3 regions of the Halotolerantifilum yawarlongkerapense genome follow, and region 1 is predicted to be linked to each of the others. Evidence: riboswitches for the same ligand, from Rfam matches in the RefSeq annotation. Region 1 holds a riboswitch; each other region holds the start of a gene.

Region 1 (9,821 bases):
AGTCCAGCGTACGTGCGATCACAGATAAACTCGACGCGGTGGGTAATACCACTGCGGCAATCGGTAAGGGCTTTGCCATCGGTTCGGCAGCCCTGACCGCTCTCAGTCTTTTCGCATCCTACTCTAAGGCTGTTGGCCTGGAGTTTATCGATATTCTGAACCCGAAGGTCGTCGTCGGACTCTTCATCGGTGGTATGCTACCCTTCCTCTTCTCGGCCATGACCATGGAATCCGTTTCCAAGGCGGCTAACAAGATGATCGAGGAAGTACGCCGTCAGTTCAGAGAAATCCCCGGCCTGATGGCGGGTGAAGCGATTCCCGAGTACGCGAAGTGCGTAGAAATCAGCACGACCGCGGCACTCAAGGAAATGATGCTTCCGGGGCTTATGGCAGTCGTTACACCGCTTGTCGTGGGAATCATTCTGGGTGCTGAGGCACTTGGCGGCATGCTGGCCGGCGCCCTTGTCACGGGTGTCGTGATGGCGATCTTTATGGCCAATGCCGGTGGCGCGTGGGACAATGCGAAAAAATACGTTGAAGAAGGTCATTATGGCGGAAAGGGCTCCGACACGCACAAAGCGGCTGTCGTGGGCGACACTGTTGGCGATCCCTTCAAGGATACATCTGGTCCTTCGATCAACATTTTGATCAAGTTGATGACCATCGTATCCCTGGTGTTCGCTCCAATCTTCCTGATGTTTGGTCCTTATCTGTAAGAAACGAGCTCCCGATCCGGGAGCTTTTTTCGTGTAAAGAGCAACTATTGGGTATATATAATCCGAGGTGATTGATGTGATAACAAAAGAAGCAATAGTCGATGTGATCAAGGCATCCACACGACCTTTATTTGCGAAGGAAATCGCGGCCGAGCTTGCCCTCGAGCCGGGTGAGATGCCTGTTCTCGAAAAACAGTTGGAGGCACTAGAAGCCGACGGCGTCCTCATGACCACTTCTAAGGAGAAGTACGGTCGCCCTAGTTTCTTTGGTTTTGAGTCGGGCGTCGTTCAGGTGGCGCAGAAGGGATTTGGTTTCCTGCTCGTCGAAGACGGAGAAGACATTTTTATCCCCCGCACCCACCTCAACGGTGCGATGAATGGCGATACGGTAATCGTAAAAGTCTACAGTGAAGACAGTAACGGCCGATCGCGGGGTTTTGTGGAGCGCATTGTCAAACGCTTCAAAACAGAAGTTGTCGGCGTCTTCGAAAAGACCAAGAATTTTGGTTTTGTGATCGTGGATGACAAGAAATTCCATATGGATATTTTCGTCGGAGGTGGTGGCACCAAGGGTGCCGAGACCGGAGATAAGGTGCTCGTGGAAATCATCAAATGGCCGACCGATGGGAAGAAGCCCGAGGGCATCGTGCGGGAGATCATCGGTAAGGCGGGCGACCTGCGGACGGAAAGGGATGCGATCATCCGTAAATTTGATCTGCCCGATGCTTTCCCCAAGAAAGTACTCAAGGCCTCAGAGCAAATTCCCGACACGATTCCTGCCGAAGAACTCGAAAAACGCAAGGATTTTAGAAACCACGCGATCGTGACCATTGATGGCAAAGATGCCAAGGACCTAGATGATGCCATAGGAATAGCGCGCAGAGATGATGGTCATTACGACCTGAGCGTCCATATAGCCGATGTCAGCCACTATGTGACCGAGAACAGCATCCTAGATAGAGAAGCCCTTGAGCGGGCCACCAGCGTCTATCTCGTCGATCAGGTGATCCCGATGTTACCCGAACGGTTATCGAATGGGATGTGTTCTTTGAATCCCAATGTGGACCGGTTGGTCATGTCACTCGAAATGGTAGTTACCCCCCAGGGAAAAGTGAAAAGCTACGAGCTTTCCAAGGGTGTTATCAACACGGTGATGCGGCTGAACTACGAAGAGGTGGCCGATCTGATCGAGGGGAAAGCATCTCCCGAGGATGTTAAGCGTCTCGAACCTGTTCGCGCCTCACTTGAGCAGATGGCCGAGCTGTCTCAGATTCTCAACAAGATGAGAGAACAGCGCGGTTCGATTGATTTCGATTTTACCGAGAGCTACATCGATACCGATGAAGAGGGTTATCCCGTTGTGATCAGAAAACGTGAACGCAGGATCTCCCACCGTTTGATCGAGGAATTCATGCTGTTGGCCAACGAAACCGTGGCCGAGCATATGTTCGCCAAAGAGCTACCCTTCTTATACCGTATCCACGAGGTGCCCAGTCCGGATAAGATTGCGGAGTTCAGAGCCTTTATCCATAATTTTGGATACCAGCTCGAGGGCGATCCAAATGAGCTGAAGCCAATTGAGGTGCAGAACTTGCTTTCTAAGGTAGAGGGGACCCCCGAGGAGCACGTCATCAACCGCATGATGCTCAGGAGCCTCAAGCAAGCGCGCTACTCACCGGAAAACGAAGGACACTTCGGTCTGGCCGCAGAGCACTACACGCACTTCACTTCTCCCATCCGCCGCTATCCCGACCTACAGATCCACAGGATCCTTAGCGAGCAGCTCAAGGGAGACCTCAATCAGAAGCGAGTCGAACACTTTGAGAGAATCCTGCCCGAGGTGGCACAGATCACCAGTGCTAAGGAGCGCGTGGCCGAATCCTGTGAGCGAGAGACGGATGACTTCATGAAAGCCGTGTACATGCTCGATTACGTGGGCGAGGAGTTCGAGGGTATCGTTTCGTCGATCCTACCCTTCGGTATGTTCGTGGCTCTGGACAATACGGTCGAAGGACTTGTGGGCAACCTGTCCATGCAGGACTTTGAGTACAACGAGCTGTCCATGACCCTGCAGTCGAAAAGCACCAAGGCGGAGATCCACCCTGGCGATCACGTGACGGTACGTGTGACGAAGGTGAATCCCCTGCTTCGCGAAATCGACTTTGAACTGCTCGGGCACGAGAATTTGACAACATCTTGACCACACGGTATAATTAGCTTTGGAACTTATTTGAGGTGAAGACGGATGAAACTCATTGCCAACAACAAAAAAGCACGTCATGAATACTTCATCGAGGAGACTTTTGAAGCGGGCCTCGTCCTGACCGGAACGGAAATCAAATCCATCCGAAAAGGCGGAGCCAACATCAAGGAAGCCTATGCTGAGGTAGATGGTGAAGAAGTTTTCATCCACGGGATGCATATCTCACCTTATGAGCAGGGGAACCGATACAATGTGGATCCCATCCGCACGCGGAAACTGCTCCTCCGAAAGCGAGAGATTAAGAAACTCATCGGGGCGACGACCCGGCAGGGCTATACGCTCGTCCCTTTGAGACTCTATATCAACGATCGTGGGCTGGCGAAGCTCGAGATTGCTCTTGCCAAGGGAAAGAAGCTCCACGACAAACGCCGCGACATGGCTAAGCGCGATGCCAACCGCCGGATCCAACAGGAACTGGCCAGGAGGCAACGCGACTAACGCGGGGGCGTTTTGGTTTCGACAGGGGTATGGTTTCACGATAAGCGAGCCGTGTTTTCTGCCTGGGGTACACGCTAAAGAACTGGGCAACTCAAAATAAACGCTAACAATAACGATTTAGCATTCGCAGCGTAATCGCTGCATGATCTTGTGGGATTTCCCGCCCTCCCATAGGATCTAAAAAAAGCGCGGGGTACTTCACCTGGGACTTGTCCCGAGCCCTGGTGAGGACTTAGGGACTAGCCTTCCGCTTTGTTCGTCACTTAACGCCGCGGTTGGCGAAACTAAAGATGTGACTGCGCTCGGAGAAAGTCGTGGATAAGTGCCTTTGGACGTGGGTTCGAGTCCCACCGCCTCCACCAATTTCAACCACGTTCGGATGAACTTCCGAACGTGGTTGTTCTTTTTGTCTGAACAACCACCTTGTGAAGGGTAGAAGCCGTCACCGTGGGCCTATTAAAGAATACCGTGAGAAAACCCAGGGCTTTAATCGTGGGATGAGAGCGAGACTTAATTCTTGTATCAGTTGGCGTCGGAAACTGATCTAGGGCCACTGTCTCCTTGCACTAGGGGCGCCGGTCGATCGTGCCCCATGATCAAGGGCTCCAATGAACGATGACATTTGAAATGTAAAAAGGTATAATGAGATTGTGAAAAGCAGAACGATGCTCGCTCGGGAGGTTCTATGAGACGTAAAACCGTATTCTACCATTCCTTAACATTCAAGATGAGTGTGCTTGCCTCGGTGTTTTTTTTCGCGATCGTCAGTTTGCTACTTTTGAAGTCTTTCAATGACCAAAGAGAAATGATCCGCATGCAGGAAGACCATCTCAATCAAATAGCTGTCGATACCATTGAGCGACGATTCAAGGTCAGCTACCAAGTCCTCGAAACGGGTATCACGCAGATTTTAGCGAACCCTTCGGTGGTCACTGCATTTGCCAATAGAGATCGGGAGGCCCTGTCGGACTTGGTGACCCCTTCCTTCGAGAAATTGAAATCTGCAGGGGTGACACAGTTTCATTTTCATCTTCCCGACAACACGAGCTTTTTCCGGGTGCACGTCCCGGATGCTTTTGGAGACGATCTGAGCGGTTACAGAAACATGGTGGTTCAGGTAAACGAGGATCCTGAGCATCCTCCGCTGCGAGGGCTCGAAGAAGGAATGCATGGTCTTTCCTTACGCTACGTGGTACCAATTTTTCATGAGACCCGGTTTTTGGGTAGCGTGGAGCTGGGGATGGAACTCGGCGAGCGCATATTGGGGATCTTTCAAAATGTAAGCGGTGGTGATTGGTACCTCTACGGGCTGACACCGGAAAGCGAAGAACTGATGCAGGGGACCCGTGAAACCGTACAGTTGACCTGCGAAAAGCCAGCCAACTATTTGGTTCAACTGAGTGAGGGCAAGCGGGTTGAAGTCGTAGAGCCGCCTTATTTGATCCAAATGATCCCACTGAAGGATTACAAGGGTGACTATCGATTTTATCTGAAACGGGTCTTCGAGAACAGTGAGCTCATCGGTCTGCAACAGGCGGCCCTTAAGGAGAACATCTACTATGGGGCTGGGATTTCGGCCCTCGGTTCCTTGTTCTTGTGGCTCACCATGCGGTACCAGCTCGCTCCTTTGACCTACCTTGAGAACAAGGTTCGTCTTCTGGAAGAGGGAATATTGGAAGAACCCATCGCTGTCGACGCCAAGGATGAGATTGGTTATTTGGCCTCGGCCATGGAGAAGATGCGCCGTTCCTTGCGAGAGCGTGAGGATAACTTGAAGGATTTGGGCTATCGTGATCCGCTGACAGGTGTGTATAATCGCCATTTTCTTTATGAGGAGATGGAGAGATTCAATCGTACGGCAGCCTACCCGATCACGTTGATCGTTGCGGACATCGATGATCTGAAAGTTGTCAACGACCGGGATGGTCACGCCGCCGGTGATGTGCACATTTTGCGCTGCGTGAAGCATATGAGCAGTGTACTGCGTGAAGAGGATGCGCTCTTTCGTGTCGGCGGCGATGAATTCGTCTTGTTGCTTCCTGAAACCAGTAGGGAGGTAGGAGAGAAAATCCTAGCCCGGTTAGAAGATCAGTTGGAGTCGGTGGACGGAGATGAAAATCGATCGGATCTCTCGATATCCTTTGGACTTGCGACCTGCGTAGATGCTTGTGATGTCCTTGAGGACGTGATCGCCTCTGCCGATCAGCAAATGTATGAGAAGAAATCGTGGAAAAAATTGCGTTGGAAAACCGTGGACAAGCTGGTGCACAGTGAAACGTAATGAGGATCCGTGCCCTCGCGGATCGTCCATCCCGCTGTTCAAACGACGTAGACGTTAAAAAGTATTCAGGAAATAGCTAACATCAGGACAAAGGACCCAAGGAGGAGTAAATTGAAACTGATCTCATGGAATATTGATTCATTGAACGCAGCCTTAACAAGTGATTCGAATAGAGCGGTGCTGACAAGGAAAGTACTGGATACGATCGTGAGCATGGATGCCGATGTCATCGCTCTACAGGAAACGAAACTACCGGCCAAGGGGCCCAGTAAAAAACATGAGGAGCGCTTGGCGGAGTTTTTTGAGGGGTATTCCTACGTATGGCGAAGTTCTCAGGAACCCGCCAGAAAAAGCTACGCTGGAACCATGTTTTTGTATAAAGACCATTACTCGCCAGAGGTCATCTACCCTGAGATCCAGGCCCCTGATACAATGGATCTCGAAGGAAGAATCATTACGCTGGATTTTGGAAATTTTTACTTGACCCAGGTGTACACGCCTAATGCAGGAGATGGTCTGGTCAGGTTAGAAGATAGACAAGTATGGGATAAGCAGTATGCGGCATATCTCCAGAGACTAGATCAGGAGAAACCGGTGGTTGCGACAGGAGACTTCAATGTAGCCCATCAAGAGATCGACTTAGCCCATCCCGATAACAATCGTCGGTCGGCCGGTTTCACAGATGAAGAGCGTGAAGGCTTCACAGACTTACTGGATAAGGGCTTCACAGATACCTTTCGATATCTGCATGGTGATGTGACGGGTGTTTACTCCTGGTGGGCACAAAGGGTAAAAACGAGTAAAATCAACAACTCCGGCTGGAGGATCGATTATTGGTTGGTGAGCGATCGACTGGCTGATCAGGTAGTCAAATCCGAGATGGTAGACTCTGGTGATAGACAAGATCATACGCCAACGATGTTGGAGATAGATTTCACCTAGCTTCAGGATCGGTCAACAGCAGGAAGATAGTGATGAACCCATGAACTGCATGCTCTCCTCATCGTCGACGATTGTCACCTGCAAACCGTCCACGGAGAGGGGAGCATTTTTTGTTCATCCTGATTTCTCCTATGGTCCGCGCGCAGGGCCCTGATCGGGAGAGATCGTCTAGGGTCGCGTGCTTAATCAGGGGTCATCTAGGGTATCTTTACAATGAAAACAAGGATTGTTTTTCTAGTAGAGGAGGCGTTTTTTTGTGAAATATTTTTTGGATACGGCGAATGTGGACGAAATCAGGCGGGCAGCGTCACTGGGTATTCTCGATGGGGTGACCACCAACCCCTCTCTCATTGCAAAAGAGGGAAGGGTATTTGAAGAGGTGATTCGTGAAATTGTGGAGATTGTCGATGGGCCGATCAGCGCTGAGGTGGTCTCCCTCGATGCCGATGGGATGGTAGAGGAAGCGCTGCCGCTCGCCGAGATCCACGAGAACGTGACCATCAAGGTGCCCATGACCCCAGAGGGTCTTAAGGCCACGAAAATCCTGAGCGGCAAGGGCATCAAGGTGAATGTGACCTTGATCTTCTCGGCCACGCAGGCTCTCGCGGCCGCAAAAGCCGGTGCCGCTTTCGTTTCGCCCTTTATCGGCAGACTCGATGATATCGGCGACGATGGGATGGCCCTGGTTGAGCAGATCGTGCGAATTTTCGAGACCCATGGTATCGACTCGGAGATCATCGTAGCCTCTATCCGACACAGGTACCATCTTACCCAGGCCGCGTTGACGGGTGCAGAGATCGCCACCATACCCTTCAAGGTGCTGATGGATTCCCTCGATCATCCACTGACCGAGCGGGGCATAGAAAAGTTCCTAGCTGACTGGGAAAGCACGAAATAGTTATCCGTTCAATGATTTTCATTTTGTACAACAATCGGAGGTCAAGCTCTGGTTGCCCATGATCAATTCTACGAGAGACTTACGCTCATTCTGACGAGCGTAGGTTTTTCGCTTTTCAAGCTAGGGGGATCGGGAGAAGAGCACGGAATTATGGCAAAGCGTAATATACATATGGCGTTATCGGGTTTATCATGGTAGTATAACCCTAACAACCCAGCGTGCAATCATGGATTAAAACATAGCATACGGCAAAATCATCGAAAGGTGATGACGCAAAGCCACGAGCCTACGTCTTAGAAAGATACGGTCGTCGGGTTGCTCGAGTATCAAGATACTGGCAACCCTAGGGTTGTCAATTTTTTTTTTGCTGAACAGTGAGGAGGGTTCAATTTTGGCATCAAAGCGAAGGGGCATTTTGGATAAATGGATGGGCCATCATCCTGATTTTGATCTCAAGGAAGGTTTTGAAATCTGGGCACAAGGTCTCCCCTATCCAGGGATCGTTTGTGATCCGGTGGGAAAGATCATCGATATGAACCAGGCTTTTGTTGACCTCATGGGTCAAACGAGAGAAGAGATGGAACTCCAGCGGATCTTCTGGTACCTACCAGAGGAGCGAAAGGAAGAAATCGATGCTTCTTTGAAGCATCTCCTGGAAACCAGACACCTGATCACATCTCTAAGAATGGGTCGACCGAGGCGCCTGATGGAGGTGACCGTGGTGCCCATCGAGAGAGAAGGGGAGCTGGTCGGTCAGTACTGGTTGTTCATTGTAAAAGAAGAAGGCCGGGAGAAAGAGGAGCAGTTGACTTTTGTACAGGAAGACAAGTCCATGTCCAAGGAGACGCCAAAGGTAGGCACTTGGACCTACGATTTTGAAGAGGAGGAGTTCTTCGCTTCGCAGGATACCTATCAGATTTTCGGACGGACGCCTGAAGCATTTGACGGTAGCCTAGAGAATGTGGTGGCTTTTCTAAAACCGGAAGATCGGTCGCCTTTTGTGGAAGCCATGAAAAAAAGCTACGAAGGCGTACCCCTGAACATAGACTTCGGTATCATCACGTCTTACGGCCGTGAGAAAATGATCCGTGCCAAGGCCGAGATGTTCTACCAAAAGGACCGGACACCCGATAAGATGATTGGTACGGTGCAGGATCTGACCGAGAATCTACTTATCGAGAAGAACTTCAATCTCCTTCGCGAGCATCTGATGAGAGAAGAACGATTTATCACAGGGGGGAGCTACCGAGTCAATGTCGAGAAGGGAACGGTGGAGGTCGGCGAAGAAGTACGGAGCATCTTCGGTTTGGACCCGGAGAAGAAGACCTTCGAGCGGACCGTCTTGCATGATCGCGTGCACCCGGAAGATCGGGAGCACTTGATTGGAGCCCAGCGGATCGCCAGCGCAAAGGATACGTTTGATATCGAGTACCGTATCGTCCAATCGGATCAGCAGATTCGTATGATCCATAGCCGCGGGGAAGGAGAGTTTGTCGACGGAGAGTTGGTCGCCATCGTTGGCGTGATCGAAGATATCACCCAGATGCACCGACTGAGAGACGAAATCGATCGCACCTACCGAGACCTGCAGGAAGCCCAGCAGACCTTTAGGATGGGGAGCTGGTCCATGGATTTAACCACCCAGGAGATCACCTGGTCCGAGGCAACCTTCAGAATCTACGGCATGGATCCGGAGGAGGGTGAGCCAAATTTCGAGCAGTTTCTCGAAAACCTCCACCCCGACGATCGAGCCTACGTACAGGAAACCATGGGGCAACCACCGATGATCAGTCCCTTTGAGATGGCCTTTCGGATCAAACGTCCCGATGGCGAGGTGCGCTACATCAAGCATCTCGTCGATGTGATCTACCGCGGGAAGACACCCGTGGCCATACGGGGTAACATACAGGATGTGACGGAGCAGAAGGAACTCGAGGAACGGGTGAAGAAATCTCAAGAAGAGATGGAGGGAATCCAGAAACGCTACCAAATACTCCTCGAAAATGCCAAGGATATCTTTGAGATTATCGACGAAGAGGGAAAGGTCATGTACATCAGTCCGACGGTTAAGAAGATGATGGGCTACCAAGATGCAGACATCCTGGGCCACTACATCTGGGAGTTCGTCGAAGGAGAGGAGAAGGGTCATCTCAAGCAACTGGTGGAACTGAGTCGAGAAAACCCCAGGAAGATTCTCGAGGCACCGGTAGAAGCGCATACGAAAGAGGGCAGGCACGTTTTTCTCCAGGTCACGATGAGCAACCACCTGAGCGATCCAGAGGT
Region 2 (9,821 bases), 340 kb from region 1:
CGTTAAAATCTGTGATGCGCAAGAAATCAACAAGTCGCACCATCAAATGTAGATGCCAGATTATTTTAGCTCTTGACGAAGCCCATGGTAAGCAGTATACACAGGAGCAGTGTGCGAAATCGATTGGTGTCTGCAAAGCAACTGTTTATAATGTCATTCGATATTATGTTGACGGAGGCATAGAAAATGTACTCACTGTCAACAGAAGCGTCAATTCCGATAATGCTCGTCGTAAGATTGACGGAAGAGCAGAGGCTAAACTCATTGAAATTGCTTGTGGTCCAGCACCAGAAGGCCATTCAAGATGGACCCTTCGATTATTAGAAGAAAAGGCAAAAATTGAATTGGACGTACCCGTTAGTAAGGATGCAATCGGTAGAGCTTTAAAAAAAACGAATTGCGACCTCACAAAAACATCTACTGGTGCATCCCGCCAAAAGAAAACGGAGAATTCGTAGCAAGGATGGAAGATGTTTTGGATGTCTATGAGATGCCGTACGATTCATTGCGTCCAGTGGTATGCATGGATGAAAAACCTTACCAACTTCATGGAGAATCACGTGAACCGCTACCAATGCGCAAAGGTAGCGAGCAGAAAATTGACTCGGAATACGTCCGCAACGGCACTTGCAGCATATTTGTTTTCACAGAACCATTGAATGGCGTCCGCCACGTAAGCGTTAGAAATCGGAGAACTGCAGTGGATTGGGCTCATGAAATCAAGTACCTAGCCGATGTTTGTTATCCTGAAGTTGAGAAAATTGTTCTGGTTCTCGATAATCTGAATACGCACACCATGGGTTCGCTGTACAAAGCTTTTCCAGCAGCAGAGGCACGAAGATTGGCTAAACGCTTTGAGGTACACTTCACTCCTAAACACGGTAGTTGGTTAAATATCGCTGAGATTGAGCTCAACGTGATGACGAAACAATGTTTAAGCCGTAGGATTGACTCTATCGAAAAGCTAGACGTCGAGCTAAGAGCATGGGAATCGAAAAGAAATACAGATGTTTCCAAGATTAAATGGCATTTCACGAATGATCAAGCAAGGGTAAAACTCATTTCCCTATATCCAAAGCTCACATCCTTGAATACATAAACGAGCATTAAATATATCTAAACATCAACGAGACAAGACACTAGTTCTATTTGTCTTGATGAAAGGTAGGAACCAAGGACTTGATGACACCTTTGATCGCCGCATCGTCCTCATCATCAAAGTGGGCGCGGAAAGTCTCCATGGCCCGGAGCAATTGGGAGAGGTCAATGGGATCGGGTTTCTCGATAAAGATCTTTTCGAATACGGTATTGACCGCATTGTCCTCATTGAGGATGAGTTCCTCGTACATCTTCTCACCGGGCCTGAGGCCGATGGTCTGGATGTCGATGTCCTCGTAGGGTCTGAGACCCGAGAGGCGGATCAGGTTCTTGGCCAGGTCGATGATCTTGACGGGTTCGCCCATATCGAGCACGAAAATTTCGCCGGTGTAGGCGAGAGAGCCCGCCTGGATGACCAGTCGGCTGGCCTCGGGGATGGTCATGAAATACCTTGTGATATCGGGGTGGGTGATGGTGATGGGTCCGCCGTCTTCGATTTGCTTTTTGAAGATCGGGATCACGCTACCGTTGGAGCCCAGGACATTGCCGAAGCGGACGGCCACGAACTTGGTGTGCTGGTCGTCCTTTTCCTTCTGCACGAGCATCTCGCAGATGCGTTTCGAGGCGCCCATGACATTCGTGGGATTGACGGCCTTGTCCGTGGAAATCAGAACGAAACGGTCGGCCTCGTACTTCTTAGCCGCCTCCATGACGTTGTAGGTACCGAAAACATTGTTTTTGATGGCTTCCTTGGGGCTGGTCTCCATGAGGGGCACGTGTTTGTGGGCCGCAGCGTGGAAGATCACCTCAGGGCGCTTTTTTTGAAAGAGCAGGTCGATGGCCCTTTGGTCCCTCACCGAGGTCACGATGGCCTCGAGTTCGAGATCGGGGTACTTTCTCTTGAGTTCTAGCTGCACGGCGTAGAGGTTGTTTTCGTAGATGTCGAGGAGCATGAGTTTTCTCGGGTTAAAGGCAGCCACTTGTCGGGCCAGCTCTGAACCGATGGAGCCACCACCGCCGGTGATGAGCACGGTCCGGTTCTTGATGTAGCTGTCGATGGCATCAGACGCAAGAACGATCTCGTCTCTACCCAGCAGGTCCTCGATCTTGACGTCCCTGATTTTCTGAATGTCCACCTGGCCGTCGATCAACTCGTACATACCGGGTAGGATCTTGAGCTCGACGCCCGTTTCCGTGGCTTCGGATGTCACACGGGCGATTTCTTTACGTGAGGCCGATGGGATGGAAATGATAATCTGATCGATTCCCTCCCGCTTGACGATAGCCGGGATATCCAGGGTATCACCCATGACGGGGACGCCGGCGATCACCTTGCCTCTTTTCATGGGATCGTCATCCACCAAGCCCACCGGGTGCAGGTGGAGTTCCGTGTGACGGTTGAGCTCCTTGACCACCATGGCGCCGGCGTCGCCCGCGCCCACGATGAGGACTTTCTTCCCCTCATTGTGTCGTCCCAGCCGTCGTTGTTTCATCAGACGGAAGAAGCGGTAGGAGAAGCGCAGACCGCCCAGGAAGGCCACGTCAAGAATCAAGGTCATGATGTAGATGCTCCGCGGTAGCTGGTTCTGGGTCAGGACCATGAAGGTGGTGGTGCCCGCCGTGGCAAAGAAACTAGCGGTGACCACCTGGACCATTTCGTCCACACTGGCATAGCGCCAGAGGCTGGAGTACATCTTGAAAAAGTAGAAGATCACCACTTTGATCAGTGTGATGGTGATAAAGATATCTTCGTAGGTATGTAGATACTGCATGGCCTGCCCCGATAGGAGGCTACCTTCAAAGCGCAGGTAGAAGGCCAGTAAGAACGATAGATTGATGAGTAGGATATCCGCCAGGATCAGAGCACCCTGTCTGATGCGTTGCTGCATAAAAATCACCTTAGTCTTCCTCTGTATTTCGCACGTTAACGATTCATTTCTACTATATCGGATTCGCGTGCGTTTGGAAAGGTCGAAGGATGTCGAAAATCCCCGATTTAAGGTAAAAAATGGTTACAAAAATGCTACAATTTTATGAAAATGGGTAGTAATAATCAGATGGATCAAAAATATTTTTGGGAGGGATCTATTGTGGGTGAAAAAGCATGGGTAGTCTACGATTCGTTTTTCGGCAACACCAAGGCAGTGGCGGAAGCCATCGGGGAGGCGCTCAAGGAAAGTCTTGAGGTAGAGGTGATCGACGTGAAAACAGGTCCCGGTCCGGTACCAGAGGCGGTGTCCCTCGTAGTGGTGGGATCGCCCACCAGAGCCTTTAAAGCCACAAAAGCGATTAATGACTGGTTGGGGACTCAATCCCGCGGTAGCCTAAGGGGAAGACGTGTGGCGGCTTTCGACACACGTGCTTCTTTGGAAGAGGTAAACTCGAAGGTGCTGAACGCCTTTGTGTCGGTCTTTGGCTATGCTGCAGAACCGATGCAAAAGAAGCTCTTAAGAAGCGGAGGAAGTGCCGCGGGAGAGGTCGCTGGATTCTTTGTCAAGGACAAGGAAGGGCCCCTCTTTGATGGCGAGATCGAGCGGGCCAAGGCCTGGGCGCGAGCGCTAAAGACGTCTTGACTGAACAAATAATCGTTTTCCGGAATCCCTACTCACGGGATTCCGAATTTTTTGCCCAGAATGCGGAGTTCGACAAAAGTAGAGGTTTTTCGACACGGAATAGTTGATATAATAGTGGCGTTGTCATATTTCATAATTTTTACAAAAGAGGTGTGTTTATTGAATGAGAACCATTTTGATGAAATCAGCTTACGTGAGTTGATCGAAACGTTGCTTCGAGGAAAGATGACGATATTAATCGTCACGCTGGTTTTTGGCGTTCTAGCCTTTGCTGGATCAAAGTTCCTGATGGAACCCACATATGAAGCCACGGCTGTTTTAATGCCGGCGAACACGGCTGATCAGCGAATGGATGCCTCGAACGGTGATGATATGGGTGCCCTGCTGGAGGGAATAAATGCCATGCCCCGTTTCTCGATTGCAACGTATCGTGACCAAATCCTGAGCTATGAGGTGATCAGCCTTGTGATGGAGAGTGCTAAACTGCCGGAGGACATTACATACGAGGGATTCAGACAGAAGATCAATGTGACTTCTGATGAAGACTCCAACATGATTCATATCACCGTCACGGATACAGATCCCGAGTATGCGGCCATGCTGGCGAACACGGTAAAAGAAGAGTACATGCAGTTTATTGACGACTTACAAAAGGGCAGGTTTGAAATTTCTTCTTCTTTTCTTTCTGAGCAGATGATAAGCGAGAAACTGTCACTCGAGGAAAGTCTAAGAGAGCACCGCGAACTGATCGCCACGGGGAAGTCTTCTGACGAGTTACGCTCGGAGATCAGCATTCACCAAGGACTGCTCAATGAGTTTAAGTCAAAGGAAGTGGGACTATACGATCGTTACGAGAACCAAAAGCTCGATAAAGAACTGGCGATCAAGTCACTTCGTGCTGAGCTGAGTACGGTAGATAATCAGCTTGCCGAAACCCAGCAGGTGCTTCAGGTGCAGAAGAGTTTCTATGACGAGCCGGCGCTCAAGGATACTGTGGCCTCTGGTTTTTCAGATGTAACGATGTATAGCGAAGAGATTAATCCCATGCATACAGAGTTGACATCACGTCACACGGATCTGCGAATAGCCGAAGAACGTGTCCAGCAGCAACTGCGGAACCTAGATACGCGATTTGAACAGGAAAACGTCTTGCTCAAAGAATCTATTGCTGAAATGGAAAAGCAGATTGAAGAGCTAAGGCTCGCTCTTTCCGATCGTCAATACGAGGAAAGATTGGTCTCCAACAAGGTGAGCACAGCACAGCGAATCTACGATGCCTTCTTGAACCAACTGGAGAGTACGCGCATCGAGGAGGCATCAAAAGTCACGGGTTCCCAGATGATCGTAATTTCTCATGCTTTCGTGCCCACACGATCCACAGGCCCAAGGGTGTTAATGAATACGGCTATTGGTCTGATACTCGGAATGATGCTCAGTGTCTTCTCTGTCTTCTTCAGAGCGTACTGGCATGCGACTGAGTCAGAAGCTCAAATAAGAGTTGGTCTTCTAATGGAGGAAGTATCGCGGACGGTTGCTAATTAATTGATTTTTCGCGTTTTGGTTTGCTGAGCAATATAGATACAAATTATTCAACGTCAAGGCATTTGGATAATGGTGAATAATCGTTAAGAGAAATAGTCTGAATGATCTTTATTAACTCGAGTGAATTTTTCGAGTTCTGTGATATACAAGGGGGATTAAATTTTTACTTGGCTCTCGAACATTTTGCTTAGCATCTGGCTTCGGTGGTATATATAGGATAGATACTCATCTGAAAATTCCTCTATTTGTGAAAAGCAAACCCGCCGCGAGACGGGGACGCAAAGCCAGATATCTCCCGCATACGGAGAACGATCGACTGCCACGTTTTTTTGTGGCAGTTTTCTTTTGGTTTAATAAGGAAATAGTGGAAACGATAAGAGGATTCGTTGAAGCGCGTCAAGAGCAAACCCACCGTGAGATGGGGACGCAAAGCCAGGAGTCTTTTTCTTTAGAGAAAGATCGTCCGACCGCCGCATTCTTTGTGGCGTTTTTTGGTTTTTGAATGCAAGGGAGGAGTGGGGCCCCTTACAGATAATGGGTGTTGACAATCTGTGTATTGTAGGAAGGTAGGAGTGATGGTAATGAAGAGGAAGGGTAGAAGAATTCTCGCGTTCGGTTTGATCCTGCTCCTTGTTATGGGAACAGGAATCGTCAGTGTGGGTGCGAGCGTTACGCCTACGATGTGGGATGGGAATCAAGATCCTGAATATGAAGGATACCTAGCATTGAAAATCCCAGGTGACGATGAAAAAGGTCCACTTGAAGATGGAGTCTATTATGGTCCATCAGACTTTAGAGTAGAGATTCACCTGAATGAAATGGGGACAAAAGTATCTTTTGAGGCCAATTTTCCAGTCAGCTATGTGTATGTAAAAGGAGGGCCTCTCAAGGGAAATGTTTATGCTTACGATCCTCCAGTTTTGAGTGACACGAACTTACAAACTCCTTCAAGCGATGGAGGTGGTAAGACTACTGACTCGGTTATCGAAATTGATCACCAGATCAGCCATGTGACCTTTTATTACAAAGTGCCTGAAGAGCTAATTCTTAGACCGGTTTGTACAGAGAAGCGTGGTGAGTACCGCTTTAGTGTAGAGAACCCGAATCCGTATGATATGGTCTACACGTATCATGATGGGGAAGTAGAAAAGTCTGGTACAGTAGAAGCAGGGGGATACGATCTGTTCTACACAGGCGACATGGAAGAGACCATCTACTGGATTGAAGAGCTGTTCTCTGCGACAGCAGAATCCGATGGTGCAATATGCAAGTATGAAGTAACCATTGACAAGGAATGGTACGATGCTGAGGGAGAGTCAATGGATGAGCCCAATATCTTTTGGGAGATCAACATTGAGATCCAAGGAACTGAGGAATCGTACAAGTTGGACACAACGAATGACCCGCTGACGATTGAGCCAGAGTTCGACCAAACCGTTGTACTCAGCGAAGGATCTGGTCCCGAGTGGAATGTAACTGGCACTGGTGTATACGCACGTGGAGATCTTTATGATGAGCCCACTGGTAACTATATGGGCGTAGATCTTTACAAGGGTGCGGTTATCGCAGTGAAGAACCAGCAGGTACCACCACCCACCGGTCTCCTGATCATTGACAAAGAAGTCTGGTTTGATAACGGTGGCGAAGAGCTTGAAATGAAAGATGATGACGAAGGCGTCTTTGTCGTCGACATCATGGATGGAGAAATGATCTACGATACTCTGACCTTTACAGGTTGGGAGACGAAGTCCATCGACCTGCCTCTCGGCACATACGAACTGGTCGAACGACCGACCGAAGGGTACCGGCTGATCGATTATTATCCATCAGCTACGGTGGAGCTTACTCCGAATGATGATGATATCAACGCGACGATCCAGAATGAGTGGATCACAGGTTCGTTGACTATCAATAAGATGGTATATGCTGACGATTCTCTGGATGAGGGTAATGAAGTCACCTTCACTTTCAATGTAGAAGGTCCTAAGGGCTTTACCGCAACGCCGACCATCGAGGGTAACGGTAGCATCACATTGTACGGTCTTGAGCCAGGAAGCTACGTGGTGACGGAAGTACCTGTAGCAGATTACTTCTGTGAAGATCCCATACAGCCCGTGCTCATTGAGCAGGGTTATCTGGCACAAGAGCTGACCTTCAGTAACTACTATGAGGAAGAACCACCGGTATACGGTTCCATCACCATCGTAAAAGAAGTATGGGATGGAGAGACTATGATCACAAGTGATACGACACCATTTGAAGTCGTCTTATCCTTTGGAGAAGGAGGAACCTTAAGAGGTGACGTAGTTGCCGGTACACCGCTTGTCTTTGATGAGCTATCGCTCGACTATGCCTATGTTGTTCGAGAGAATGTGCCTTCGGGTTACGATCTGATCGATATCACACCTACAAACGTGATATTGACAGAGAACACCCCTGATATGACCGTGACCATCCGCAACAGTGTGGATGAAGAAGAACCACCAGAAGAGACCTATAGTCTCACGATCCAGAAGCGTGTCGTTAACACTGTAGGCACAGTGATTTCAACGAACGCACGTACCTTCACCGCAGTAGTCACAGGACCTGGCGAATTCAATCAGAACGTGACACTCGTGGGCAATGACACCGAGACCTTAACCGGTCTTGGAGAAGGAACCTACACGGTGACAGAGACAGCACCTACGAATTACGATCTGCTCAGCATCACGCCGAACAGCGTTACGCTCGGCGGAGAGGTTGAATCGGCCACGGTGGTCATCACGAACGAGTATGATCCACCAGATCGAGACGATGATGATGACGACGATGATGGAGACGACAACGGTGGCGGAGGTACGATCTTTATCGACCTGACGGAAGAAGTAGAGGTTGTAGAACCCGTACCACAAGCCCCAGCACTACCAGAGCGTCCGAAAGTGATCAATCCTCCTGAAGAGGAGATCACTCTGGATGAACCGATCCCAGAAGCCCCCGGAACCTTGCCGCAAACAGGCGAGATTCCTCCCACACTCTTCTATTGGTTCGGACTCGTCCTCAGCGGACTCGGCTTCAGCCTGAGAAAGCGGAGATAGAGACACATGAAAAGGAGAGATGATTCCCCCGTCGGGGTCTCATCTCTCCTTTATCCTTTGGAATATTGTCAACAGATTCGACCGCCCGGTTCATTCAAATCATCCCTCCGGTCGGCTGCTAGGATCAGCAGCTCCAGCGCACGCACCGATATCTCAAGGGGTTGAGAAGGGCAGTTGGGATCTTCTTTGGTCTGTTCCGGTAGTAGCGGCACCGTCACCAGACCGCCCCGGACCATCCGCAGGAGGTGATGGAGATGGTGCATCAATCCATAGAACAAATGATTCGATACAAAGGTGCCCGCCGAGTTGGACACACGTGCCGGAATCCCTTCATCCACCAGCGCTCTCATCATTGCTTTAATAGGAAGCGTCGAGAAATAGGCCGCTGGTCCTTGGGGAATCACCGGCTCGTCCACCGGCTGGCTTCCCGCGTTATCTCGAAGGGGTGCATCCTGGACATTGATCGCCACGCGCTCCAGGGTAATCTGTTTACGCCCCACCGATTCGCCCACCGCAATCACCAGCTCCGGTCGGTAGCGCGTGAGCGCAGCATCCATCACCTCGATCGACCGGTCGAAGGTGGTGGGTAGGATCAGACGGTGGATCGTGTGGCCTCCGATAACCTCAGGGAGGTGGTCGACTACCTCTTTGGAGGCGTTGAGCCTATCAGCACCGTAGGGCTCAAAGCCCGTCACCAGAATATGCACGATCGATTCCCCCTTATCGAGACGCCAAGATCGCCTTGATCTCCAGCGCCAGCTGCAGCTTCAGCCGGTCTTCATACCGGTTGAGATCCATCCCCAGCAGCTCCGAGATACGCCGGAGACGATAGGTCAGGGTATTCCCGTGGATGTGCAGCCGGTCCTTAGCCTTGGTCCAGCTGCCGTTCTCCCTCAGGTAGGTGGACAGTGTCTCGAGAAAATCCTCACCCGCCGTCCCCCCGTAGGTGAGCAGAGGACCCAGGATCTTCTCGTAAAAGGCCTCCAGTTCCTTGGGCTCATTGGCCAGCAGGAACTTGCGCACCTCGAAATCCCCGTGGAAAACCACCGGTGCATCGCTCAGGGCAAGGGCCTGTTTGGCATTATCGTAGTGCTGGCGCAAGTGCTTCGTACCTTCAAAGGAGTCGCTCACCCCGATACGCAGATGAAAGCCCTCGAGAATCGAGCTTTTCAAAAGCGTACTATAGAGTGCCTGGACCTCCAACCGTGGTTCGCCCCCCACCTTTTGGAGGATCGACAGGCGACGGTTGCGGGTAGCGAGAAAAGAACCCGGGGCCTCGCTCTTTAACCAAGTTTCTATTTTCTTGTAGAGATCGTTCGTCGCCGACCGGTGTCTGCGTTCCCGCGTCCTTTCGTCCTCCGCCTCTTTCGACGTGCGGAGGGTGACCAGGACCAGTTGGTGGCGGCCTTCCGGTGCAAAGCGGTAACTGCTCATGACCGAGGCATCTCCACGTCCCTCCAGCAGTTGATCGAAAAAGTCGCCGCGGATCGACTGCTCCAAGCCCAGCATTTCGGACTGCTTGAGAAAGAGAAGG
Region 3 (9,821 bases), 1.4 Mb from region 1:
TGGGATCGCATGATCCCATTTTCACAGGCCAGAATAGAATGAGCGCTCACTCGATGCAAAGGGGTGTGGAGATGAAGGATTCAAAAATGGTAAATAGAGCCTATAGCTCGATTGAAAGGGAGCTTAAAAGCGTCGCCTCGGTCCAGTTAGATGCAACCCTGACTTTTGAGCAGAAGTTGATCCGGTGTATTGACGTCTACTGCGGGGTCCGGTCCAGACACTGCGAAGCCTTCGACCGGGTCTTCCTTGATCTGGCGCTGAATCCAGAAACAACGGACACGGCTCTCTCCGAACAGGGGTTCAATGAAGGGGTCGTGCAACCTTGGCGGGTGATGATCAAGCAGGGGATGGTCCGAGGTGAAATCCGGCAGATGCCAGTTGAACTGCTCTTGAACTATTTTCTCGTCTTTTTACAGGGGTTCATCACCCTTTCGGAAGAGCAAAGACAGGAATGGCTTGAAGCCGGAGAAATCTACACCCTGCTCCTGGAGGGCATTAAAAACACTTAAAAAAGGCACCCTACTCTGGGTGCCTTTCGATGTTCAGATGAAAGAGATCGTTGAGGGTGCGCCCCACACCGTCGTCCTCGTGGTGGTGGGTGATATCATCGGCGCTGGCCTTGGCCGCGTCGGTGGCATTTTCCATGGCGATGCCGAGACCTGCTGCCTCGAGCATGGTGGCGTCGTTGTCATTGTCGCCGAGAGCAATCACTGCCTCCATGGGAATCTTGAGGTAATCGGCCACGCTCTGGAGGGCCTTGCCTTTCGTGATGCCTTTCTCCATGATGTCGATGGCGGCCTTGAAAGAACTGACTACCTCAAGCTCCTTTTCTTTCTTGAGGGTATCGTAGAGGACGCGCCACTTGGATTCGTTCTCCTCGATGCCCAGGAATTTGTAGATCGGTTCATCGAGTTCTTTCAAGATACTAGCAAGATCTTGAGAGACCACGATGTTGATTTTATTCTCCTCGTCGAGACGCTGGTTTTCTTCATCCCACTTTTCGATGAGGTAGCGATGGTCCTTTGCATAGATGGTGTTGTCCGTATAGAACATGTAGAAGGCTTCGGCTTCTTCAAAGAGCTCTGCGATGCGCATGCGCTCTCGCTTGCTGATCGGATAGCCGAAGAGAGCATCCTTGGCCACCGGGTCGTAAACGAAGCCACCGTTGCAGTTGATCATCGGACTTTCTAGCCCCAGTAAATTGTGGTATTGTTTCGCCGCAGTGAAGGTACGCCCCGTGGCAATCAAAATGTGTACACCGCGGGCAATCAGCTCGCGAATGACCTTTTGGTTATAGGGACTGATGGTGTGGTCGGTACGTAATAGGGTACCATCCAGGTCGATGGCGACCAATTGATATCTCATACTATATCCTCCGTTCTAATGGTCTTGCATTTTTTCTTTTCCTAGTGTATCATAAAAGTCGTTCATTGAGTAAGCTAGGCAATCGCATGTCATGCAAATGGCATGAGGAAAGTCCGAGCTCCGTAGAGCAGGGTGCTGGGTAATACCCAGTGGGGGTGACCCCAAGGAAAGTGCAACAGAAATATACCGCCACTTCATTGTGGTAAGGGTGGAAAGGTGAGGTAAGAGCTCACCAGCACATTGGCGACTTTGTGGCTCTGTAAACCCCATCTGGAGCAAGACCAAGTTAGGGAGAAAAAAGGGGCTGCTCGTCCTTCCCAGTGGTAGGTCGCACGAGCGTATTGGCAACAATGCGCCTAGATAGATGATTGTCCAAGACAGAACTCGGCTTAACGGCTTGGTCGGTGAACATCATATTAACACGGTCCTTCGGGGCGGTGTTTTTGTGTTTTTTTGAGACGGAATGATTCTTAAGAATCGATGAAATTTGTCTGCAATTTGGAAGGTTGTCAGTGGAAATATGATATACTGATTGAGATGACATAATATGGTAAAGTGAGCAAGGAGGAGATTCTATGATCGTTTCAACAACACCGGGTATCGATGGCAAGAGCGTGGCCGAGTATAAGGGCATTGTCTTTGGGGAGGTCATCGCAGGAGTAGACTTTATCAAGGATTTTGCCGCTGGGCTATCGAATTTCTTTGGAGGTCGCTCCGGATCCTACGAAGGGGAGCTCATCAAGGCGCGTGAAGAAGCACTTGCCGAGATGGAGAAAAGGGCGCGATCCATGGGGGCCAATGCCGTGATTGGCGTGGATATTGATTATGAAGTGCTCGGTCAAGGTGGCAACATGTTGATGGTAACGGCCTCTGGTACAGCGGTGGTGATCAAATAATTCTGGTGTTCTGACGTGTTTTCCTGTATCATAGAAAGATATGAAGTCCGTTAGCAAGAGTGTTAAGAAATGAGGCATGCACGTGATTACACTGGGAATCAAACAAACGTTGCTCGTGGCCGAGGATTCACCCTTCGGTCTATACTTGAAAGAAAACCTTGAGGATGAGGAAAAGGTCCTGCTCCCCAATAAGGAAGTCCCCGATGACTTCCAACTAGAGGATGAACTGGAGGTCTTTATCTACCGTGACTCAGAGGATCGCTTGACTGCGACGCTGGAGGAACCCGCCCTGCAAGTTGGAGAAGTCGGTCGCCTGCGTGTGATCGATGTGACCAAAGTAGGAGCGTTCCTGGCTTGGGGTCTAGACAAGGATCTCCTCTTGCCCTTCGGTGAACAGAAGGGCACCGTACGCAAGAACGATGAAGTGGTTGTCCTTCTTTACGTGGACAATAGCGATCGGCTCTCGGCCACGATGAATGTATACACGAATCTGGCCAGTTCCGGTCCTTTTGAAGAAGGCGATCAGTGCGATGGGATTCTATACAGTTTCTCGGACCTCGGGGCTTTTGTGGCGGTGGAAGGCAAGTACCATGGCATGATCCATAATAATGAGCTTTACGGTTACTACCAGCCCGGGGATACCGTGTCCGTTCGCATCAAGAAAGTGCGAGAGGATGGCAAGCTGGAGCTTAGCCTGAGAAAACCTGCGCATGAGCAAATCGATGATGATGCGCACAAGATCATGAAGCGGATCCAGTCCAGAGACGGTTACCTGCCGCTCAACGATCACTCGGAACCCAAGCGGATCCAGGCGGAGCTACAGATGTCCAAACGTGCTTTCAAACGGGCCGTAGGACGTCTCCTCAAGGAAAACCTGATCGAGATAACGGAGAAGGGCATCGCTTTGAAGGCACCGGAAACAGAAAACGAAGCTTAAGCAACGACCACGCACCGGAGGATCCTCCGGTGCGTTTTTTTTAAAAAGATTGAAGCATTGTGCTTGGGGTAGTTATGAAATGATATCTTTTTGGCCGTTGAGGGCCAGGAGTTTGGTTCCGTTGTACCATTTTTTGGCAATGCGAACTTCCTCCTTCGATTGTATGTTCAGATAGGAGTTCATTCCATGGCGCATCAGGAGATGAAGCAGGACAACAGCATATCTATTCGAACTTTCGGTGAGTTCGATATTTTGTACCAGGGGGAGAGCATGCTCGGTACCATGGGTCGATCTTACCGAATCCTGGAGCTTCTCAAGTATTTCATTGCCTTTCGCGAGAAGCGGTTATTACCGGAGTCGATCGTCAACCATTTGTTTGAGGAGAAGGATCACAATGATCCCAAGAATGTCCTCAGAACCCAGATCTTCCGGTTGCGAAAAATGCTAGAGGAGATGGAAGAGGAACTTCCACTCGAAGGACCGATCTTTCATATTACCTTCGAATACGGTTACTACATGTTGATGTTGTGCGACCGATGCGTGGTCGATTCCGATCAGTTCGAGGTTGCCATGCGCGAGGCCAAGGAACTGGTGGATAGTAACCCTGAAAAAGCGATCGAACGATATCGTGATGGACTACGGTATTATTTGGGAGAGTACCTTGATTCCAGTGGTTACGGCGACTGGACCGTCCCGATCAAGAATCGTTACGCCCGGCTGTATTACCAGAATATGATCAAGCTGCTCAACCTATTGAAAGAGCGCAAGCGGTATGAAGAGATCATGGAGGTTTGCGAGCGGGCCATTGCCCTCCAACCCTTTGAGGAGAGTTTCCATATCCTTTACCTTGAGGCCATGATTGCCAAGGGGTTGGTACAGCAGGCTCTCAGTCATTATGAGTACACGACCTATAAACTGTACAAGGATTATGATATCAAACCGACGTCAGCCATGAAAGCTGTCTACCGCAGGATTCAGTTCGAGAGCGAAGAGAAGGCGCTGACGGATCTCAATAGTATCGAAGCCCGTCTGACCGAGCAGGAGGCCAGTGGCGCATACTACTGTGATCTCGAGTATCTCCGCTTCGTTTACAATGTAGAGAAAAGAAAATCACGACGGGATGACGAGACGCGGATGCTGGCGCTTGTAACCCTGGAGCCGATCGACTTGCCTGCGGAAAAGGCACTGGCGATGTCCAAGTTGAAAAGTGTGATTGGGGAGTCATTGCGTTTGGGTGACCTTTACGCACAGTGGAACGATAGGCAACTCCTCATGTTGCTCGATCATGCGGACTACCAACACATTGGGGTGATCGAACAGCGTATTCGATCGGCTTTCGAGGAAAAGTGCGAGAAGCCTCACCGCTTGTCTTTCTCTTTCAATCGCATTGAGATGATGATGTTTTAACCGTTCGCGGAAGAATGTGCGAGCGGTTTTCTTGTGCCCGGGCTGTAACGCATATGAACGATTTTTGTTATGAATTCCTATGCTCCTTGCAATTGAAACGCACGAAGGCTGACATCGTCCTGTGTTACCTTTAGGGTAGAAGATTTCGTGAGGAGTTGATCAAAATGATGGAATACAGTGCTAAGAAAGATCTGTTCATGCAGTTCAAGGCGCTTTACGATAACAGTGGACATTTCATGGACTATTTGTTTATCGAGGCTAGTTCGAATTTTGAAACGCTTTTTGGTGCGCCGAAAACCGCACTGATCGGTCGCAGGATGTCGGACCTCGTGGTAGAGTATGAAGATCACTTTCTGCGTCTCAACGATATATACAACGCGATGATCCCCAATACAGTCAAGAAGTTCGAGAAGTATATCCCGGAGAAAGAAGCCTGGTACCTGGTTACAATCATGGCCGATGATCCGAACCATCTTTATCTGTATCTATCTGATATTACGGAGATACGCAATCAGATGGGGGGCGCTTCACTTGACGCGGAGCAGCAGGAAATTCAAATGGGGCCCTCTTTTCCCGAGTACATGCGGAGAAAAGGGCAAGAGGATCGCCATCATGCCCAGTTCATCGATCGACTAACGGGTATTTACAATCGCCATTATTTTGAAGAGGAAATGATCCGCCTGGATGTCAAGCGTCAGCTCCCCCTCACGATTATCGTGGGCGACATCAACGGACTCAAGCTTATCAACGATGCTTTCGGCCATCGCACGGGTGATTTGGTGCTTCGTGAATCTGCAAAGATTATCAAGGGATCGCTGAGAGAAGAGGATATCCTGGCGCGCGTCGGGGGCGATGAATTTGCAGCGCTCTTACCGAGGATGCCTCGGGAGAAGGCAGAACTCATCGTGCAGCGGATCAAGTCAGCCTGTTCCGATCGTCCCCTAGAGTACCTCAACCTGTCCATTAGTTTCGGTGTAGCCGAGAAAACGGAGGAAGGGGAAAATTTGATCGATGTCTACCAACGTGCGGATGATCGGATGTACCATCACAAGTTGATCGAGAGCAAACAAATGAAGGAAGGGATCGTCCGGCATATACTCCAGTGGTTGAATGAACTGGAAGTCGAGACAGAAGGACACTTCGCGAGACTCAAGCGTTTGTCGGAGAAGGTAGGCAAGGCCGTTGGTCTCAGTGATGAGCAAATACGGGATCTGAAGCTTTTGGCAGAGTACCATGATATCGGCAAGGTCTTTGTCCCCAAAGAGCTTCTGCTCAAGCGCGAACCACCGACTCAAGAAGAGTGGGAGATTCTCAGAAGACACGCGGAAATCGGGTATCGACTTGCCAGCTCGATCTACGAGATCCATTACATCGACGAACTGGTGCTCGACCACCATGAACGATGGGACGGCCGTGGGTATCCGAGCGGACTGAAGGGAGAAGAGATCCCGATTGTGGATCGCGTTTTCGCACTGCTCGATGCCTATGATACGATGGTTCACGATCAACCGTATCGAGAGAAGAAATCCCTCGAGGAGGCAATCAAGGAGATCGAAGCTGGAGCGGGCAATCAGTTTGATCCAGAAATCACCAATACTTTTCTTTCACTGGTCAGAAGCGATGGTGCCTTGCACTGAAGGCAAGTTCCATCGCATGAAGGATAGCTCAAAGAGGGCGCTGAAAGTTATCTTTCGGCGCCCTCTTTACGGTTGACATAAACAAAAGAGCTGTGGTATACTATTCACATATTAGCGAGGACTATCCTCCGATAATGGCAAACCCGTGGAAATGCGGGGACGCAAAGCTACAGGGCCTTTCAAATGGCAGCCTGGCTACCGAAGTGGTTAGTTTTTTTATTTTCACTAGGAAATATTTTACAATTAATTGCATAGACGTCAATCGAGAGTACACTCTCAAGCGACAAAGGCAAAACCAGAGGAATCTGGTGACGCAAAGCTATAGGGCCCATAGGGGGCAGCCAGCTACCGAAAGGAGAGTTTTCGATGAGAAAATTCATCGCCAGCCTATTTGTATTGATCCTGATATTATCAACTACCGCTGTGGCCTTCGCGAACACGCAGGTAGCTTTCAATGAAGAAGCCATCGCACAGGGTGTCGTTTCTCTACAACGACAAACCGCCGGCGAAACGCTGAAACTGATGGTGGAAAAAGATGAGGCGAAGTACTACTACACCTTTGATGCCAACAATCTGAATGTCCCGCTGCAGCTGGGTAGCGGATCCTACCGCATGACGCTGCTCAGACAATCGAGCGGTAACAAGTACAGTGTGCTTGAGCGCAAGACAATCGTCGCATCGATGACTGCAGATACGAGCGTTTACCTCCAGTCCGCACAACCGGTAGACTGGGACGCGGAGATGGAAGCCATTAAACTGGCCGAAACCCTCGTGGCAGGCGCCATGGATGATCGCGAGAAAATTGAAATACTGTACGACTATGTCGTGGGAATGATGAGCTACGATTACAACAAGATCAATACCATCGACACCAATTACGTGCCGGTGATCGATGAAGTGCTGGCCACTGGAACGGGCATCTGCTATGACTACTCGGCTCTGCTCGGTGCGATGCTGAGAAGTCAAGGGATTCCTACGAAGCTCGTCAAAGGCTACCGAACCGGCATCGATGTTTACCACGCCTGGAACGAAGTTTATTTGGCCGACGAAGACCGATGGGCGATCATTGATTCGACCTACGACAATACCATTAACGCGCCTAGCATGATGTTCAAGAGCGCGAGTGATTACCTAAAGGTCCGAGAATATTAAATCGAAAGTCAGGACGGTCCCGTGGGACCGTCCTTTTCAAGTGCGCGTTTTTTGTTAAGCCTTTGTTAACCCATTGGACGAAGGGCGCGCGATGCACTATAATATAAATGAGAATGAATAACAGGTAATGGTGATGTGAAAGCGAGGATTCTATGGCTTATAAAGTGGCGTTTGTATGTGTGCACAATTCATGTAGAAGTCAGATGGCAGAAGGGTGGGCAAAGGCACTGGGTGGCGACCTGATTGAAGCTTATTCTGCCGGGACCGAGGAGTATCCAGAGGTCAAACCACGAGCCGTTGAAGTGATGGTAGAGGCGGGGATCGATATGTCAGACCACCACCCCAAGCTTTTATCCGACATACCCAGTGAACTGGATATCCTGATCACCATGGGTTGCAACGTGGTATGCCCCTTCGTCCCAAGCAAACACGAAGAAGATTGGGGTCTAGACGATCCATCGGGCGGCCCCATCGAGGGTTTCCGGAAGACGCGAGATCTGATCAAAGAAAAGGTAGAGCATCTGATCGAGCAGATTCGATCTGGTGAGTTGGATTTGTAGACATCAACACCTTCTATACTAATGGAAGGTGTTTTTTCATGAAAAATGATGTTTAATCCGGAACTATAGATTTTTAAAATACGGAAACGCTTTCATGGCCACATTTTTTGACAGTTGTACAATCCTCTGATATACTTTGAAATAGAGAAAATACGTTTATAAAATAGCGAATTGTGTGCATATGTTCATATGACATGAAATCAGTTGGAAAAAGAGGAGGTCGTGAGATTGATAGAACTCGTGAATTTGACCAAATCCTATGATGGCAAGACGAACGTCGTCGAGGAGTTAAACCTGCAGATCAACACAGGAGAGATCGTCGTGTTGATCGGTGAATCCGGTTGCGGTAAGACGACGACCATGCGGATGATCAACCGTTTGAACGAGCCCACCAGTGGGACGATTTTGATCGATGGGGAAGATTACACAGTGCGAAGCAAGATCGAACTGCGTCGACAAATTGGATACGTGATCCAGAAAGTGGGTCTCATGCCTCACCTAACGGTGGGGAAAAATATTGAGATAATTCCCGAACTCGAGGGGTGGGACGCGGCAAAACGAAAAGAGCGCGCCTTCGAATTACTCGAGCTCGTCGACTTAGCACCCGAAGATTACTACAACCGGTATCCGCACGAGCTGTCCGGTGGACAGCAGCAACGGATCGGTGTGGCTAGAGCTTTGGCGGTGAATCCGGACATTATTCTGATGGACGAGCCTTTCAGTGCGCTCGATCCTTTGACGAGAGAACAGCTTCAGAAGGAACTATTGAAGTTGCAGGATGAGTTGGGTAAAACCATCGTCTTTGTTACCCACGATATGGATGAAGCGCTTAAGATCGGCGATCGTATCGCTGTTATGAAAGACGGTAAGATCTTACAGTATGACACACCAGAGGAAATCTTGAAGCATCCGGCGGATGCTTTTGTCGAGTACTTTGTCGGGAAGGATCGTCTTTGGAAATCACCAGAGATGCTTTTTGCCAGCGACATCATGCACAAAACGCTCGTGACCGTCGGTAAGAAACGAACACCGGCTCAGGTGACGGAGGTCATGAAGAAAAAGGACCTCGAGGTACTCTTCGTCGTGGAGAAAGAAGGCGAAAAACCACAGCCTCCCTTTGGTTTCATCACGCGTGAAACACTCAGAGAACAGGGTGAGCACCGGATCAAGATGGAAGAAATCGCGAACCGAGATTTCATCACCGTTCATCAACACACCAACATGGTGGATGTGCTTCAGCTCATGGAAGAGAAGCAGGTGCGCTATCTGCCCGTTGTGAACGATGATGGGAACCTGATCGGCATGATCACCCGCGCATCGATCTTGAACATCATCACCAAGGCTGTTGTCGACTACGAAGAAGAACACCAGTAAGAGGAGGGTTGTTCATAGATGAATAGAATGAATTTTTTCGAGTTCCTGGCCTCGCGGTCCGATGAGCTCATCGGCTTGACAATACAACATATCCAGATCACAGGCCTCGCCGTGATCCTGGCGATCATACTGGGTGTCCCAGTGGGCATCTGGATCAGTAAGAAAAGAAGTGTAAGGGGCCCCGTGCTGGGCATCGCCAATATTTTTCAGACGATCCCCTCGCTTGCGCTCTTCGGTCTGATTATCCCGTTACTGGGAATCGGCTACACGCCTTCAGTCTTTGTCCTCTTTCTCTACGCCTTGCTCCCGATTATCAAGAATACCTTTATCGGGATCAACAGTGTGGATGAAGCGATTATCGATGCCGGGCGTGGGATGGGTATGACATCCAATCAGATCTTGACCAAGATCGAGATCCCCTTGGCCCTACCGGTCATTATGGGTGGTATCCGGATTTCGACGGTCATCAACATCGGTACGGCAACCATAGCGG

The links. A riboswitch is a leader RNA that binds a small molecule or an ion and turns the genes downstream of it on or off. The one in region 1 is predicted to bind cyclic di-GMP.
Region 2: another riboswitch for cyclic di-GMP. It lies ahead of ACULM0_RS11475 (LPXTG cell wall anchor domain-containing protein); the one in region 1 lies ahead of ACULM0_RS13140 (EAL domain-containing protein).
Region 3: another riboswitch for cyclic di-GMP. It lies ahead of ACULM0_RS04525 (transglutaminase-like domain-containing protein); the one in region 1 lies ahead of ACULM0_RS13140 (EAL domain-containing protein).

The regions. Positions count from the first base shown of each region.
Region 1 covers NZ_CP199719.1:2,672,208-2,682,028, forward strand. Annotated here, with positions in the region: gene ACULM0_RS13105 (sodium-translocating pyrophosphatase) at 1-716, shown strand, start outside; gene rnr (ribonuclease R) at 793-2,916, shown strand; gene smpB (SsrA-binding protein SmpB) at 2,962-3,417, shown strand; RNA gene ssrA (transfer-messenger RNA) at 3,421-3,779, shown strand; gene ACULM0_RS13125 (sensor domain-containing diguanylate cyclase) at 4,103-5,698, shown strand; gene ACULM0_RS13130 (exodeoxyribonuclease III) at 5,810-6,640, shown strand; gene fsa (fructose-6-phosphate aldolase) at 6,897-7,538, shown strand; cyclic di-GMP riboswitch class I at 7,776-7,861, shown strand; gene ACULM0_RS13140 (EAL domain-containing protein) at 7,930-9,821, shown strand, end outside.
Region 2 covers NZ_CP199719.1:2,328,122-2,337,942, forward strand. Annotated here, with positions in the region: gene ACULM0_RS11450 (helix-turn-helix domain-containing protein) at 1-458, shown strand, start outside; gene ACULM0_RS11455 (IS630 family transposase) at 398-1,099, shown strand; gene ACULM0_RS11460 (polysaccharide biosynthesis protein) at 1,146-2,987, opposite strand; gene ACULM0_RS11465 (flavodoxin family protein) at 3,189-3,671, shown strand; gene ACULM0_RS11470 (GumC family protein) at 3,831-5,213, shown strand; cyclic di-GMP riboswitch class I at 5,457-5,537, shown strand; cyclic di-GMP riboswitch class I at 5,605-5,688, shown strand; gene ACULM0_RS11475 (LPXTG cell wall anchor domain-containing protein) at 5,789-8,287, shown strand; gene pcp (pyroglutamyl-peptidase I) at 8,356-8,994, opposite strand; gene ACULM0_RS11485 (helix-turn-helix domain-containing protein) at 9,008-9,821, opposite strand, start outside.
Region 3 covers NZ_CP199719.1:938,209-948,029, reverse strand. Annotated here, with positions in the region: gene ACULM0_RS04565 (TetR/AcrR family transcriptional regulator) at 1-13, shown strand, start outside; gene ACULM0_RS04560 (hypothetical protein) at 72-509, shown strand; gene ACULM0_RS04555 (Cof-type HAD-IIB family hydrolase) at 520-1,365, opposite strand; RNA gene rnpB (RNase P RNA component class A) at 1,432-1,773, shown strand; gene ACULM0_RS04545 (putative heavy metal-binding protein) at 1,941-2,261, shown strand; gene ACULM0_RS04540 (CvfB family protein) at 2,344-3,198, shown strand; gene ACULM0_RS04535 (bacterial transcriptional activator domain-containing protein) at 3,385-4,605, shown strand; gene ACULM0_RS04530 (HD-GYP domain-containing protein) at 4,770-6,242, shown strand; cyclic di-GMP riboswitch class I at 6,369-6,445, shown strand; cyclic di-GMP riboswitch class I at 6,521-6,595, shown strand; gene ACULM0_RS04525 (transglutaminase-like domain-containing protein) at 6,609-7,394, shown strand; gene ACULM0_RS04520 (arsenate reductase ArsC) at 7,547-7,954, shown strand; gene ACULM0_RS04515 (ABC transporter ATP-binding protein) at 8,183-9,328, shown strand; gene ACULM0_RS04510 (ABC transporter permease) at 9,347-9,821, shown strand, end outside.